Regions from separate parts of the Bacillus sp. Marseille-Q1617 genome, predicted to be linked through region 2. Evidence: a T-box and tRNA genes for the amino acid it is inferred to sense, from the RefSeq annotation. Region 2 holds a T-box; the other holds one or more tRNA genes.
The links. The T-box of region 2 lies ahead of tyrS (tyrosine--tRNA ligase). A T-box ahead of a tRNA ligase gene usually reads a tRNA of that ligase, here a tRNA-Tyr.
Positions count from the first base shown of each region.

Region 1: it has a tRNA-Tyr gene. The T-box ahead of tyrS (tyrosine--tRNA ligase) is inferred to sense a tRNA for this amino acid. The anticodon was not compared.

Region 1 covers NZ_CAHJXM010000001.1:1,117,906-1,125,795, forward strand. Annotated here, with positions in the region: rRNA gene HWX64_RS05540 (23S ribosomal RNA) at 1-1,662, shown strand, start outside; rRNA gene rrf (5S ribosomal RNA) at 1,834-1,950, shown strand; tRNA gene HWX64_RS05550 (tRNA-Asn) at 1,958-2,032, shown strand; tRNA gene HWX64_RS05555 (tRNA-Ser) at 2,036-2,128, shown strand; tRNA gene HWX64_RS05560 (tRNA-Glu) at 2,146-2,220, shown strand; tRNA gene HWX64_RS05565 (tRNA-Val) at 2,264-2,339, shown strand; tRNA gene HWX64_RS05570 (tRNA-Met) at 2,454-2,527, shown strand; tRNA gene HWX64_RS05575 (tRNA-Asp) at 2,535-2,611, shown strand; tRNA gene HWX64_RS05580 (tRNA-Phe) at 2,788-2,863, shown strand; tRNA gene HWX64_RS05585 (tRNA-Thr) at 2,875-2,950, shown strand; tRNA gene HWX64_RS05590 (tRNA-Tyr) at 2,961-3,044, shown strand; tRNA gene HWX64_RS05595 (tRNA-Trp) at 3,164-3,237, shown strand; tRNA gene HWX64_RS05600 (tRNA-His) at 3,249-3,324, shown strand; tRNA gene HWX64_RS05605 (tRNA-Gln) at 3,364-3,435, shown strand; tRNA gene HWX64_RS05610 (tRNA-Gly) at 3,443-3,517, shown strand; tRNA gene HWX64_RS05615 (tRNA-Cys) at 3,525-3,598, shown strand; tRNA gene HWX64_RS05620 (tRNA-Leu) at 3,606-3,690, shown strand; tRNA gene HWX64_RS05625 (tRNA-Gly) at 3,694-3,767, shown strand; gene HWX64_RS05630 (carbohydrate ABC transporter permease) at 4,467-5,408, shown strand; gene HWX64_RS05635 (carbohydrate ABC transporter permease) at 5,408-6,235, shown strand; gene HWX64_RS05640 (ABC transporter substrate-binding protein) at 6,306-7,583, shown strand; gene HWX64_RS05645 (sensor histidine kinase) at 7,777-7,890, shown strand, end outside.
Region 2 covers NZ_CAHJXM010000002.1:1,127,541-1,135,430, reverse strand. Annotated here, with positions in the region: gene HWX64_RS17040 (sensor domain-containing diguanylate cyclase) at 1-1,287, opposite strand, end outside; gene HWX64_RS17035 (hypothetical protein) at 1,325-1,921, opposite strand; gene rpsD (30S ribosomal protein S4) at 2,453-3,055, shown strand; gene tyrS (tyrosine--tRNA ligase) at 3,458-4,720, opposite strand; T-box leader at 4,792-5,002, opposite strand; gene HWX64_RS17020 (transglycosylase domain-containing protein) at 5,185-7,890, shown strand, end outside.

The DNA of each region.
Region 1 (7,890 bases), on a different contig from region 2:
ACTGGTGGAGTGCTTAGAAGTGAGAATGCCGGTATGAGTAGCGAAAGATGGGTGAGAATCCCATCCACCGAATGCCTAAGGTTTCCTGAGGAAGGCTCGTCCGCTCAGGGTTAGTCGGGACCTAAGTCGAGGCCGATAGGCGTAGACGATGGACAACAGGTTGATATTCCTGTACCACCTCTTTTCCGTTTGAGCAATGGGGGGACGCAGGAGGATAGGGTAAGCGCACTGCTGGATATGTGCGTCTAAGCAGTTAGGCTGATGATGAGGCAAATCCCATCATCGTGAAGGCTGAGCTGTGACAGCGAGCGAATTATAGTAGCGAAGTTCCTGATTCCACACTGCCAAGAAAAGCCTCTAGCGAGGAAAAAGGTGCCCGTACCGCAAACCGACACAGGTAGGCGAGGAGAGAATCCTAAGGTGAGCGAGAGAACTCTCGTTAAGGAACTCGGCAAAATGACCCCGTAACTTCGGGAGAAGGGGTGCTCTTTGAGGTGCATAGCCTCGAAGAGCCGCAGTGAATAGGCCCAGGCGACTGTTTAGCAAAAACACAGGTCTCTGCGAAGCCGTAAGGCGAAGTATAGGGGCTGACGCCTGCCCGGTGCTGGAAGGTTAAGAGGAGTGCTTAGCGCAAGCGAAGGTGCGAATCGAAGCCCCAGTAAACGGCGGCCGTAACTATAACGGTCCTAAGGTAGCGAAATTCCTTGTCGGGTAAGTTCCGACCCGCACGAAAGGCGTAACGATCTGGGCACTGTCTCAACGAGAGACTCGGTGAAATTATAGTACCTGTGAAGATGCAGGTTACCCGCGACAGGACGGAAAGACCCCGTGGAGCTTTACTGTAGCCTGATATTGAATTTTGGTACAGCTTGTACAGGATAGGTAGGAGCCTTGGAAGCCGGAGCGCCAGCTTCGGTGGAGGCGTTGGTGGGATACTACCCTGGCTGTATTGAAATTCTAACCCGCGCCCCTTATCGGGGTGGGAGACAGTGTCAGGTGGGCAGTTTGACTGGGGCGGTCGCCTCCTAAAGAGTAACGGAGGCGCCCAAAGGTTCCCTCAGAATGGTTGGAAATCATTCGCAGAGTGTAAAGGCACAAGGGAGCTTGACTGCGAGACCTACAAGTCGAGCAGGGACGAAAGTCGGGCTTAGTGATCCGGTGGTTCCGCATGGAAGGGCCATCGCTCAACGGATAAAAGCTACCCCGGGGATAACAGGCTTATCTCCCCCAAGAGTCCACATCGACGGGGAGGTTTGGCACCTCGATGTCGGCTCATCGCATCCTGGGGCTGTAGTCGGTCCCAAGGGTTGGGCTGTTCGCCCATTAAAGCGGTACGCGAGCTGGGTTCAGAACGTCGTGAGACAGTTCGGTCCCTATCCGTCGTGGGCGCAGGAAATTTGAGAGGAGCTGTCCTTAGTACGAGAGGACCGGGATGGACGCACCGCTGGTGTACCAGTTGTCTTGCCAAAGGCATCGCTGGGTAGCTATGTGCGGAAGGGATAAGTGCTGAAAGCATCTAAGCATGAAGCCCCCCTCGAGATGAGATTTCCCATCACTTTATGTGAGTAAGATCCCTGGAAGATGACCAGGTAGATAGGTCAGAGGTGGAAGCATGGCGACATGTGGAGCTGACTGATACTAATCGATCGAGGACTTAACCACAAAGAGTCATTTTTAAATGAACACATTGGTCGATATTCGGCTTTCTTGACATCAATCCTTTATCTAGTTTTCAGGGAACAAAATTCTCATGAAAAGTACAAAAAAAGTCTTGAAAAATCTTTAAAAGACGATATAATAGTACTTGTCCTTAAAAAAGACATCATAAATTTGTCTGGTGACTATGGCGAAGAGGTCACACCCGTTCCCATGCCGAACACGGAAGTTAAGCTCTTCAGCGCCGATGGTAGTTGGGGGATCTCCCCCTGTGAGAGTAGGACGTCGCCAGGCATATCGTTCCGCAGTAGCTCAGTGGTAGAGCTATCGGCTGTTAACCGATCGGTCGCAAGTTCGAATCTTGCCTGCGGAGCCATAAGGAGAGCTGTCCGAGTGGTCGAAGGAGCACGATTGGAAATCGTGTAGACGGTCAAACGCTGTCTCAAGGGTTCAAATCCCTTGCTCTCCGCCATATAATTTCTTTTACCTGGCCCGTTGGTCAAGCGGTTAAGACACCGCCCTTTCACGGCGGTAACACGGGTTCGAATCCCGTACGGGTCACCAAAGAAGTCTTTTCGCCTAAGCGAAATGAACACACATACAATTTGGAGGATTAGCTCAGCTGGGAGAGCATCTGCCTTACAAGCAGAGGGTCGGCGGTTCGATCCCGTCATCCTCCACCATGGATTTTTGCATAGCGTAGCGGAGCAAAAGATCCTTCCAAAACTTTCACGAAGCACAACAAAGTGAAAGTAGCGCTCCTTACTATAAGGAAAACGCTTAAAAAATATTATCGTCGCGGGGTGGAGCAGTTCGGTAGCTCGTCGGGCTCATAACCCGAAGGTCGCAGGTTCAAATCCTGTCCCCGCAATACCATTGGTCTGGTAGTTCAGTTGGTTAGAATGCCTGCCTGTCACGCAGGAGGTCGCGGGTTCGAGTCCCGTCCAGACCGCCATTTTTCTTAAAATGCTAATAATGAATATGGCTCAGTAGCTCAGTTGGTAGAGCACGGTGAATAAGCTTCACCCGAGTAATCATCAGCGTACAGCTCGAGCAGCAACTTGAATAATCCTTCTGAGAGCTGGATGATGGACAATTGGATGCTCACATTAGGAACGAAAATATTAATATGGCTCAGTAGCTCAGTTGGTAGAGCAATGGACTGAAAATCCATGTGTCGGCGGTTCGATTCCGTCCTGAGCCACCATCTATTTTAGTGCCGGTGTAGCTCAACTGGTAGAGCAACTGACTTGTAATCAGTAGGTTGGGGGTTCAAGTCCTCTTGCCGGCACCACTGAACAGATGGAGGGGTAGCGAAGTGGCTAAACGCGGCGGACTGTAAATCCGCTCCTTCGGGTTCGGCAGTTCGAATCTGCCCCCCTCCACCAAGAATTTTTGCGCAGCGTAGTGAAGGAAAAGATTCCTCATTAAAGTTTACGAAGCGTTAGCGGAGTAAAATAAGCGTCCTTATATTTTGCACAGCGAAGCGTAATAAATAAATTTTCATAGGGGCATAGTTTAACGGTAGAACGAAGGTCTCCAAAACCTTTGGTGTGGGTTCGATTCCTACTGCCCCTGCCAATATGATCATGGCGATTGTGGCGAAGTGGTTAACGCACCGGATTGTGGTTCCGGCATTCGTGGGTTCGATTCCCATCAGTCGCCCCATAATTGTCACATTAACAATATTGTGACATATACTATCAATGGGCTATAGCCAAGCGGTAAGGCATCGCACTTTGACTGCGACATGCGTTGGTTCGAATCCAGCTAGCCCAGTAGTATTGCGGAAGTAGTTCAGTGGTAGAACACCACCTTGCCAAGGTGGGGGTCGCGGGTTCGAATCCCGTCTTCCGCTCCATTCATATGGCGCCATAGCCAAGTGGTAAGGCAGAGGTCTGCAAAACCTTTATCACCGGTTCAAATCCGGTTGGCGCCTCCATATGAATGCCGGTGTGGCGGAATAGGCAGACGCGCACGACTCAAAATCGTGTTCCTCACGGAGTGCCGGTTCGACCCCGGCCACCGGTACCATCCGCGGGTGTAGTTTAATGGTAAAACCTCAGCCTTCCAAGCTGATGTCGTGGGTTCGATTCCCATCACCCGCTCCAATCATACATACAAAAGACTTTCTCTTTAGGAGAAAGTCTTTTTTGCTATTCAATTGGAGAAATAACTTCAGAGGATCTTGATGAGACTGTAATGAAGTCGTCTGTGATATCAAGGGAGCAAGCAAGTTGATGGACTTCCATTCTTATTATACTAATTCTAAGTAGCGCAATAATCCATAATGTGGCGCAATAAATAAAATTGCTGCGCGATTATCGAAAAAGCTGCGCAATAAATGAGATTCCTGCGCAATTATCAGGAAACTGGCGCCATTATTTAAGTCTCAAGAGAATCCTGTATGGCACAAGGGCATATGTCCACTCGGGGACATCCAGACTATCGAAAGTTGGTACTCTTTTATACGATCCAGACCGTTTCGAGTACTTTCTAGCAACTGCTATAGCCCCCATGCCATTAACTTACACCATTCCCAACCACCGTTTAATTAGATAACAATCATTTTCAATTCGAATCATCTGTACTCCTCCAAAGCCAATCAATAAAACAACCCATGTCCACACCATAAATCCCACCCCATTCCCTGATAACCAAAAATCCTAATACTTAAATCCTTGCAATCAACCGATATCACAACTAGTCAAAATATTGCACCTTCTTTGTCAATTTTGTTGACCTAATAAAATAAGCACAGCCTTTATACTATAAGAAAACGGTTACATAACAAAGGGGTGGTGAAGCGTGTGGAACCAACATTGAAGACTGGACCGGTAAGTACCCAAGCACAGATCAAGGCAGTGTCAAAGAAGAAATTTAAATATAAGAGCTTGTTGACTTACGCTGCCTTTGTAGGACCTGCACTACTTTTTTTCATTGTGATACAGATTCTTCCCTTTTTAATGGGAGTCTATTATTCTTTCACTTCATGGAATGGAGTCAGTTCTGTTGTAGAGTGGGTAGGTTTTGAGAATTATAAGCAGATTTTCACGAATGACAAAACGTTCTTTAATTCTTTTATGTTTACGACGAAATTTATGTTTGCTGCCGTTATCATTAGTAATTTAATCGGTTTTGGTTTTGCTTTGCTTTTGAATGCAGCGCTGAAAACCCGTAATATCCTGAGAACGGTGTTTTTTATTCCGAATGTCATCGGAGGGTTATTATTAGGTTTCATCTGGCAATTCATCTTTGTTAAAGGATTCGCTTCAGTCGGGAACATGACGGATATCGCATTCTTCAAGATGCCATGGCTTGGTGATGAAAAGACTGCTTTCTGGGGAATTGTCATCGTATTTGCCTGGCAGATCAGCGGTTATATGATGGTCATCTACGTAGCAGCCTTGCAAGGGGTGGATAATTCCCTGTTGGAAGCTGCTAAGATGGACGGGGCGTCGAATTGGACTCTCCTGACGAAGATTATTATTCCATTAATTCTTCCGGCATTCACGATTTGCTTCTTCCTCACGATATCAATGGCTTTCAAGATCTTTGATCTGAATATATCGTTAACCGGCGGAGGTCCATTTAATTCGACTCAGTCTGTAGCGATTAATATCTATCAGGAAGCATTCCAGAATAATCGTTATGGTCTTGGAACAGCAAAGTCCATTTTATTCTTTGTTGTCGTAGCGATCTTTACAACGTTCCAAGTCATGCTGACGAAGAAGAAGGAGGTTGAGGCATAATGGGCAATCGATATACAAAAAAGACGTTTGTACTTGAGATTATCGGGATTGTCCTTGGTCTCATCTTCTTGATTCCCTTTTACTTTGTTTTTATCAATTCTGTTAAGCCGTTTGCAGCCATTCTCATTGATGCTGCGGCATGGCCGAAGGAATTTATGTTTTCGAACTATGCTAAGGTGTGGGACATCATCAATTTCCCCAGGGCATTCTGGAATTCACTTGTCATCACGGTAGCCAGCAACATCGGTTTAGTGGTGATCAGTTCAATGGCTGCCTGGAAGATGGTCCGGACACCTGGCAAGTTCAGTAAGATTCTATTTGTTATTTTCGTATCAGCGATGGTCATCCCTTTCCAGACGGTGATGATTCCGCTTATGAAACTCGGAGGGGCTTTGAACCTGACGAACAGCATACCAGGGTTGATCATCATGTACTTTGGTTTTGGAGTACCGCTATCTCTGTTCTTATTTCATGGTTTTGTGAAGACGGTGCCTGTTGAGATTGAAGAGTCAGCGATGATTGACGGATGCAGCCAGTTTGGCGTGTTTTGGAGAATTGTATTTCCTCTCCTGAAGCCGATCACCGTTACAGTTATCATTTTGAATACTCTCTGGATATGGAATGATTACCTGCTGCCGCTCCTGGTTTTACAGGATGCCGAGCTGCGTACGATTCCACTTGCTGCAAGTTCATTCTTTGCACAGTATACAAAGCAGTGGGATATGGGGCTTGCGGCATTGGTGCTGGGCATTGCACCGGTCATCGTTTTCTTCCTGTTCTTACAGAAACATATCATTAAAGGAATTGCTTCAGGTTCTATTAAGTAGATATAAAGGTTCTGTTATTCATGCAGGACTTTATATACAATAAAATTATATCAGGGAGGTCAAACCAATTATGAAACGCATTCTTTTACTTCTTACATCTTTCGTTCTTGTATTTGGTATTATCGCAGGGTGTTCTTCAAAAGATACATCATCAGGCGGTGACAGTGATTCCAAGTCAGGCGATGACGTAGTCACTCTTAACTTGTTCCAATTCAAAGTGGAAATTGCTGATCAGCTTCAAGAGATGATCAAGGAATTCGAAGCAGAACATCCAAATATCAAGGTGAAACTTGAAACTGTTGGCGGCGGTGCCGATTACGGTGCTGCACTTAAAGCGAAGTTTGCTTCCGGGGAAGAGCCGGATATTTTCAACAACGGTGGTTTTAAAGAGTTAGAGCTATGGCAGGAGAAGTTAGCGGATCTTTCAGGTGAGCCATGGGTGGAGCATGTTCTTCCTATCGGCAAAGTTCCTATGACTGCTGAAGACGGTAAACTGTATGGTATGCCGGTAAACCTTGAAGGTTACGGGTTTGTATACAATAAAGATCTGTTTGAAAAAGCAGGCATTAAAGAAGCTCCTAAAACAATTGATGAATTGAAAGATGCTTCCAAGAAACTTGAGAAAGCTGGAATCACTCCATTTTCGGCTGGATACGGCGAATGGTGGGTAATCGGACAGCATTTACTGAACATTCCTTTCGCTCAGCAGGATGATCCTGAGGCTTTTATCGCAGGATTATACGATGGTTCTGAAAAGATTGTCGGAAATGAAAAGTTCAAGCAATTCAAGGAAGTGCTGGATACTGAGCTGAAATATGCGAATGATAATCCATTAACAACTGACTACAACACGCAGGTAACGCTTTTCGCTTCTGGTGAAACAGCAATGCTTCAGCAGGGTAACTGGACGGAAAATATGATCACTGAGATCAACCCTGAAATCAACATGGGCTTCCTTCCGATTCCGATCAGCAATGATGAAAGTGCTAACAGCCTGCCTGTAGGTGTTCCGAATAACTGGGTATTAAATAAAAACTCAGAGCATCTAGAAGAAGCAAAAACGTTCTTGAACTGGATGGTTTCGTCTGAAACAGGAAAACGTTATATCACTGAAGAATTCGCGTTCATCCCGGCATTTGATAACATCGAACCTGCTGGACTTGGTGACCTTGGTACGTCAATCCTTGACTACTCTAAAGAAGAGAAAACAATTCCTTGGACTTGGTTCAAATGGCCGGATGGAGCAAACAAAGAATTTGCTGCCGCCATCCAGGAATATGCTGCAGGAAAAATCGACTATGATACTTTACTAGAGAGATTCCAGCAATCCTGGGATAACTTGAAGTAAAACAGAATAAACGGAAGCATGTCTGTGAAGGCATGCTTTCTGTTTATTCCTAAAAGTATCTCACGGGGGAAGTTAACAACTCTCGTAAACAAAGTTTACTTTAGAAAAATTTCATTATTTTGAAAAAACTCTTCATGTATGTACAAGCAGGTATTATACTAGGGGTAAGCAAAATGTGGAGGTACCTTTCCTCATGTTAAAGAACAGTATACGGAATAAGCTGATCGTGCTCCTGATGATCACAACCATAGTACCTTTTGGCAGCTCCATTGTGATTACATATTTGTACACGAAGAATTCGATAGAA
Region 2 (7,890 bases):
AAAAGACTGCAAGAGTTTGTACATATCAAACGAAAACATATACGCCTCGGTATGAAGAACGACACAGAAACCTATCAGCTTTTCATTTTGGGTCATCGGCACCGCCATAAGAGATAAATAATCAGGTGCAGCAATCCGGTCACTGACGTCTCCCAGAAAGATCGAATCCCGTTCCTTATTAATCCGGTCTTTCACATAAGATATGTATTTTTGACCTTCTTCTGTAAAAAACCCGGTAGAGCTCTGCTCGAGAATTACTGATTCATTCTTTTCATTTAATACGAATCCGATTGCGCTCGGATGAAATGACCGCTGAATCTGTTTCTTCAAAAATAATAAAGTATCGGATAAGCGGGACTCCAAATTCAATTGATGAGAAGTTTCATTGATAAGCTGCAGGTCACTGATCAGCCTTTTCGACTGTTCATACAGCTTGGCATTCTCCAGTGCACTCCCCGCTGTATAAGCAAGCAATTTGATAAACTCGATTTTTGGTTCAGTAAACAGCATATGAGCGCCTGTGACTACTTCCAAAACGCCATAAATCCCCTGTTTCCCTCTCAATGGGGCATAGAGCCTCGATTCTTCATCCAACTCTATATTCCCGTTTACAAAAGCCTGCATGGCAAAAGGGTTGGCCTTTTCGAAATCGAAGCATTTTATCGGGAGAGAACCGAACTCATACCGGTCATTAGATAGAAGGATTTGGAATGTATCCTGCGGAAACACCTCACCCAGCGTTTCGATAATTTGCACCAACAAAGTCTGTACATCCCTATTGGAATGGAAAACTTCCGTTACCTTAAACAATTCCCGGTAACGCCTTTCTTCTTCATATACATTCAGTACCCTGGATCCATGCTTCAGAAATTGGTCGCTCGCTTTCCAAAAGGAAGAAAGCCATTCCGCTTCAGCCGTTTCCATGGCTTCCTGCCCCTGGATCAATAGGAAGTACTCCTCATCTTTATCAGTTTGAAACTGAAAGCCAGAATGAAAAATAGAATCACTGCAGCTCTTAACAAAAGGTGAAGCGTCTTCAAAATACCTCCTGATGAAGCCCTCACTCAGTACCGGAGGGGCCTCCCCTCCTTGGGTACTTTGAAGAAGGCTGAATCCTTCCTTTCCTTTATTATATAAGAAAGCTTTTTCGATCCCCAGGCATTCTTTTAACAACTCCAGCCAGTTATGAAGATAGTTTGATTGAAGCAGCACGCCTGGCCTGCCATCATGAATCAGATCGAATAATTTAGATTTATAAGCATGTAATTTATCAGTTAGAATGGTCATTTCCTCACCCGTACCCTAAAAGGTTTGTGAACTACTATTAATTGGATTTCGCAAGGACCAGTTCGTCCTCATATACGATGAGCCATAAAGAGTCATCAGCAGACAGCGGATGGATTTCCAATGGCTTTGTTTCTTTTGACAGCTGCAATGCAACTTCTTGTTGATCGATCGCCACAATGGCTCTATGATCGTTTTTCTCATAACGAAATGATTGACGGGTTGAATGACCATGTTCAGGCTGCTCGGCCTGCGTCAGCACATCCAAACCATCTGAAAAAAGGATCCAGTCTTCTTTCTTGGTTTTCACCCACAGGCCATCCCCGTCCCCATGGATTTTCATTTCCTCGATATGTTCCTTCATTGCTGCTGTGTGAAGCACGTTAAAATGGAACTTATTTTCTTTTTCAATATCATATAGGACAAGAACCTGCTGATCACCAACCATTTTGGTAACCGCTGCAACCGCATTTTGATCGCCGTCCTGTTTCTTGAGGATCTGCGCGGATGCAAGAGGTTTCTCATCATCATCCACTCCCCGGGAGGGTGCAGAATATATAACACCGATTGCAACGACAAGCATGCATGAGGCAATCAGTATAAATCGTATGTATTTTTCACGCTTTGTTTCTATCAAAAGCCTTCACCTGACTAACGTATTTACCACTCTTAATTATAACATACGAAGAAACACAGGACTGAAAATAATTGCAATATTTAGGCAGAAATTTGGTAAATACTGCGCAGGCATCAGGATAGGTTTAATTAACTTAGCCCGGCACGAACAAGTCATAAGGCTGGAATCGGATTGTATGATATGGAGATGGGTTGGTGACAAGCTGCACTAGATTAGACGAATGACGATACAAGCAGGTTTTAAATGATCCAGTAAAGAAAAAGTATTTTTTAAACTCGATTCGTCTTTCTATACGAATCTTAAATACTTCCTTGACTTCTATTCTTCTACGTCATATAATGTTCTTTGTGTAAAATAATGCAGCTTCAGTGAAGTCCTTTGTGTTTGTATTTTGTTCCTCTTATGTTGAGGTGTATCTTGTAACCCTCTGCTGCTAGGGCGAAGGTACATGAAAACAAAATACACATAATTGTTAATTCACAGGTGTTTTTATTTTACAACAAAATAAAAACAATAAAGGAGGAGTCTCTCATGGCTCGTTATACTGGTCCAAGTTGGAAATTATCTCGTCGTCTTGGAATCTCTCTAAGCGGTACGGGTAAAGAATTAGAAAAGCGTCCTTACGCTCCAGGTCCTCATGGTCCTAACCAACGCAAGAAAATCTCTGAATACGGTTTACAACTTCAAGAAAAGCAAAAACTTCGTCACATGTACGGAGTAACTGAACGTCAATTCCGTAACCTATTTGACCAAGCTGGCAAATTACAAGGTAAACACGGTGAAAACTTCATGGCTTTACTTGAGTCTCGTCTAGACAACGTTGTTTATCGTTTAGGTCTTGCACGTACTCGCCGTCAAGCTCGTCAGCTTGTTAACCACGGTCACGTAACGGTTAATGGATCTCGCGTAGATATCCCATCTTTCCGCGTACAACCTGGACAAACAATCTCAGTTCGTGAAAAGTCACGCAACCTTGACATCATCAAAGAAGCTCTTGAAGTGAACAGCTTTGTTCCTGAATTCTTGACTTTCGATGCTGACAAGCTTGAAGGTACTTTCACTCGCGTTCCTGAGCGTTCTGAATTACCAGCTGAAATTAACGAAGCTCTTATCGTTGAGTTCTACTCTCGTTAATCTTTGTGAAGAAGAAACTCTGCTCTTTATGGGCAGGGTTTTTTGTTATTTTGGGAAGAAACGAATCTTCAGTAAGTTCGATTTTGGTGATGCGTGAGACCCTGGCAGTGATGAAAATTCGACAAGCTGCTCAATTATGAAAAAAGTGGCGCATTCATTCTAAAAGTGGCTTAATTATCCAGAAAGAGGCGCAATTATTCTGAATGCGGCACAATAAATATTAATATAGTTATATCTCCCCTCTTTCTCACCCATTTCTCCTTGCTACTCTCCCATTTAAATGAAAATCAAGCTTCCTCCACTCCAAACTTATCTTAAATCCGCCTGCCTTCAGCCGAATTCATGCAAAAACAGCGCAATCCCCAAAACAGAGATTACGCTGTCCATTCAAAAAACCACTTCTTACACGTACTGAATCTTAAAGTACTTCTTCTTCCCGCGGCGGATGATCGTGAACTGTCCTTCGATCATATCTTTCTCATCGATCACATGCTGCAGGTCTGTCACGCGTTCGCCGTTGATGTAGATCGCACCGTTGCCTACATCTTCACGCGCCTGGCGTTTTGAAGGTGAAATTTTCGCGTTCACGATCAAATCAACGAGCCCGATCGCATCTCCTTTTGGCTGTTCGAATGAAGGAACATCCTTGAAACCTTCCAGGATTTCAGATGCAGATAGTGATTTGATGTCTCCGCTGAACAGGGCGCCAGTAATTCTGATTGCCTGTTCCAATGCTTCTTCCCCATGGATCATTTTTGTCATTTCCTCTGCAAGTGCTTTTTGTGCTTTGCGTAAATGAGGTTCGGTCTCTACTGAATCTGCAAGGGCATCGATCTCTTCTTGAGACAGGAATGTAAAGTATTTCAGGTATTTCACGACATCGGCATCAGCCGTATTGATCCAGAACTGGTAGAACTCGTAAGGAGACGTCTTCTCTGGATCCAGCCAGATCGCGCCGCTTTCCGTTTTACCGAATTTCGTTCCGTCCGCTTTTGTTACAAGAGGAATCGTGAAACCGAATGCCTTTGTTTCTTCTTCATGCGTTCTGCGGATCAGTTCAAGGCCGGTCGTGATATTCCCCCACTGGTCGCTTCCGCCGATTTGAAGCTTGCAGTTGTAGTTGTCGTATAAGTGATTGAAATCAAGCGCCTGAAGAATCGTGTATGTGAACTCAGTGAATGAGATCCCTGATTCCAGACGGGATGAGATCGTATCTTTTGCCAGCATGTAGTTGACACCCACATGCTTACCGAAGTCTCTCAGGAACGTCACCACATCCATCGCGCCGATCCAGTCGTAGTTATTCACCATGACCGCTCCGTTTTCACCATCGAAGTCGAAGATGCTTTCCAGCTGATTTTTGATGCTTGCTGCGTTGTGTCTGATCGCATCGATCGTCTGCAGTTTACGTTCTTCATTCTTTCCGCTCGGATCACCGATAAGGCCTGTTGCCCCTCCGACCAAAACCAATGGACGATGTCCTTCATTTTGAAAACGGCGGAGAGTCAGGAAAGGCAGTAAGTGACCGATGTGCATACTGTCTGCAGTCGGATCGATTCCGCAGTAGATCGAAATGCTTTCTTTATCTAAAAGGTTCTTTAACCCTTCAGCGTCAGTTTGCTGGTACGTGATTCCACGCCATTCTAAATCCTTCAATAATTCCATATCCAATCTTCCTCCTTCTTCTCTTCCATTCACTCAACACAGCCGTAAAAACAAAAAAGTCCCTGCATATATGCAGGGACGCTGTCGCGCGGTACCACCCAAATTAAGGAAAAAACATCCTTCACTCAAAAAAGATAACGGCTTTCACCGTTTGCTGCTACTAAGAGTTCACAGCAAAAGCTCCAGGATGTAATTCATCTGCATTTTGTGTCAGTTTTCAGCGGCCACTGACTCTCTGGGTAACAGGGAATGCAAACTACTTGATCCTCTCATTGCGGTAGGGTCTGTATGTCAAATGAATTGAAAAAGTTCAATACTAACTATATTAGGTTTTTACCATAATGCATTACTTTAGTCAATAAAGTCAAGAATTTTTTATGTCAAAATACCTTTTTTATTTGACTTTTTACGACAGTGTTCTCTTGGATATGCTATAATAGGAATGTTCTAGGGGGAATGAAAATATGAGAGAAACATGGAACAAATTACTTGAAAAATTAGATCCTGTCATCAGGTTCTTTACAAATACCGGAGTTCAAAAACGAGCAAGAATTACATACGGAGTATTTTGGAACCTTGCCCTGATCACCATTGTTGTATTGGTACTCGGGACGGCTTTCGCAGGGGGCGTGGGGGCCGGTTATTTCGCATCGCTGGTCAAGGAAGAGCCGATTCGTTCTTACGACCAAATGAAAAAGGACATTTACAATTACGAAGAAACCTCGCAGCTTTATTTTGCCGACGATGTCTATCTTGGAAAATTAAGGACAGATCTTGAACGTGAAGAAGTGAAACTGGAAGATGTGTCGGAGCATCTGCGAAATGCCGTCATCGCCACAGAAGATGAGTATTTCAAAGAGCACAATGGAGTGGTTCCGAAAGCGATCATGCGTGCAGTGCTGCAGGAATTCACCAACTCTTCCACTCAATCAGGCGGAAGCACGCTCACACAGCAGCTCATCAAGAACCAGATCCTGACCAATGAAGTATCCTTCGAAAGAAAAGCTAAAGAAATCCTTCTAGCCCTGCGGCTGGAAAGATTCTTTGAAAAGGACGAGATCCTCGAAGCCTATCTCAACGTTGCAACATTGGGAAGAAATTCATCAGGCCGTAATATCGGCGGAGTCCAATCTGCTGCCCAGGGAATTTTTGGCGTGGATGCAAAAGACCTGACCCTTCCACAGTCAGCATTCATAGCCGGGCTGCCCCAGGCTCCTTTCAGTTACACGCCATTCATGAATAATGGAGAACTGAAAGAGAACCTCGAGCCGGGTATGTCACGTAAAAACACCGTCCTATACAGGATGCATAGAGAAGGTTATATCACGGACAAGGAATATGAAGACGCAGTAGCCTACGATCTAACAAAGGATTTCATTGAGCCGAAAGCTTCTCCAAGCGAAAACTACCCTTGGCTGACAGCCGAACTTGAAAGCAGGGCCATCGACATCATGACGGGTGTTCTTGCCGAGAAAGACGGTTATTCGAAGCAGGACCTTGAAAATAATGATGAATTGGAAGAGAAATACCACACACTGGCTGACCGCAATGTCCGTCAAAGCGGGTATGAAATCCATTCCACCATCGATAAAAAAATCTATGATCAAATGCAGAAAACAAAAAATGCTTATGACATGTACGGTCCTTCAAAAACCGTCACAACAACCGACCCTGAAACCGGTGAAGAAGTCCAAGTTGAAGAACCGGTTCAAGTCGGCGCCATCATGATAGAAAACAAGACTGGAAGAATCATAAGTTTCATCGGGGGCCGTGATTTCAAACTCGAGCAGTTGAATCACGCAACATCCTCCTACCGCTCGAATGGTTCGACAATGAAGCCGCTTCTTGCATACGCACCTGCATTGGAGTATGGCTACATTTCACCGGGTTCGCCCCTGCCTGATGTCGGGGTGAATATCAATGGATGGACACCGGAAAACTACTCATTGAAGGAACGGGGACTATTCCCTGCACGATTTGCACTGGCAGAATCATTGAACCTTACGGCGGTCAGAACGTATGCAAACATTTATGACCGCAATCCATTCAACGAATTCCTGATGAAGATGGATTTTGCAAAATTGGGCCGGGTGGATAATAACTTGTCCCTTGCACTCGGAGCCACCACACAAGGTGTGACGGTCGAGGAAAACGTCAATGCTTATTCGACATTCGCCAACGGCGGAAAATTTGTGGACGCCTATATGATCGATAAGATCGTCGATCAAGACGGAAATATTGTGTTTGAACATAAATCAGAGCCAGTGGAAGTTTACAGCCCGCAGACGGCTTACCTGACGATCGACATGATGAGGGATACGCTCGACCATTCACTTGGGACTGGCCGCTATGCGAAAAGATTCCTGAACTTCTCATCGGATTGGGCAGGGAAATCGGGTACTTCCCAGGATTATAAAGACCATTGGTTTGTTGCTTCCAACCCGAGCATCACATTTGGTACCTGGTTTGGGTATGATACACCTTCAGACTTAAATACAGCAGCATCCCGTGCGCAGTATGGACATTACGGATTAAGAAACATTCGTCTATGGTCCTTCCTGCTGAATGATACAAGAGACCTTGCACCAAACCTGATCGATCCCGAAGGCTCCTTTAAAGAACCGGGCGGAATCGTACGACGTTCATTCTGTTCAATCTCCGGACTGCTTCCTTCAGAAGCATGTACGAAAGCCGGACTTGTCAAGAGTGATCTGTTCAATGCCAAATTTGTACCGACCAAAACCGATGACAGCTTGCTGATGAGCCGTTACGTGATGGTCAATGGAAAGAAATATCTGGCCCTTCCTAATACACCGGAAGAATTTTCACAGCCAGGGGTCATCCTGAATCCTGATTTTGTGAAAAATGTATTCGGTAAAGTGCCTGGGGATGCTTCAAAACTGATCCCTCAGGAAGATGAACGGTTTAAAAATGTTCTGATTGCAGAGAATAAAATTTCTGATGATGGAGCTGCACCCGGCACGGTGAAAGCTTCTGTGAACGGAAATAAGATTACATGGACTTCTTCCGGAAGCGGGGATGTCGTCGGTTACCGTGTTTATTCTAAATCCGGTAGTAAAGTAGGCAGCGTCAAATCAGGTGACAACTATTCCGTTTCAGTGGGTAACGGAGAGTATTTCGTCAAGGCCGTCGATGTGGCCGGTAAAGAA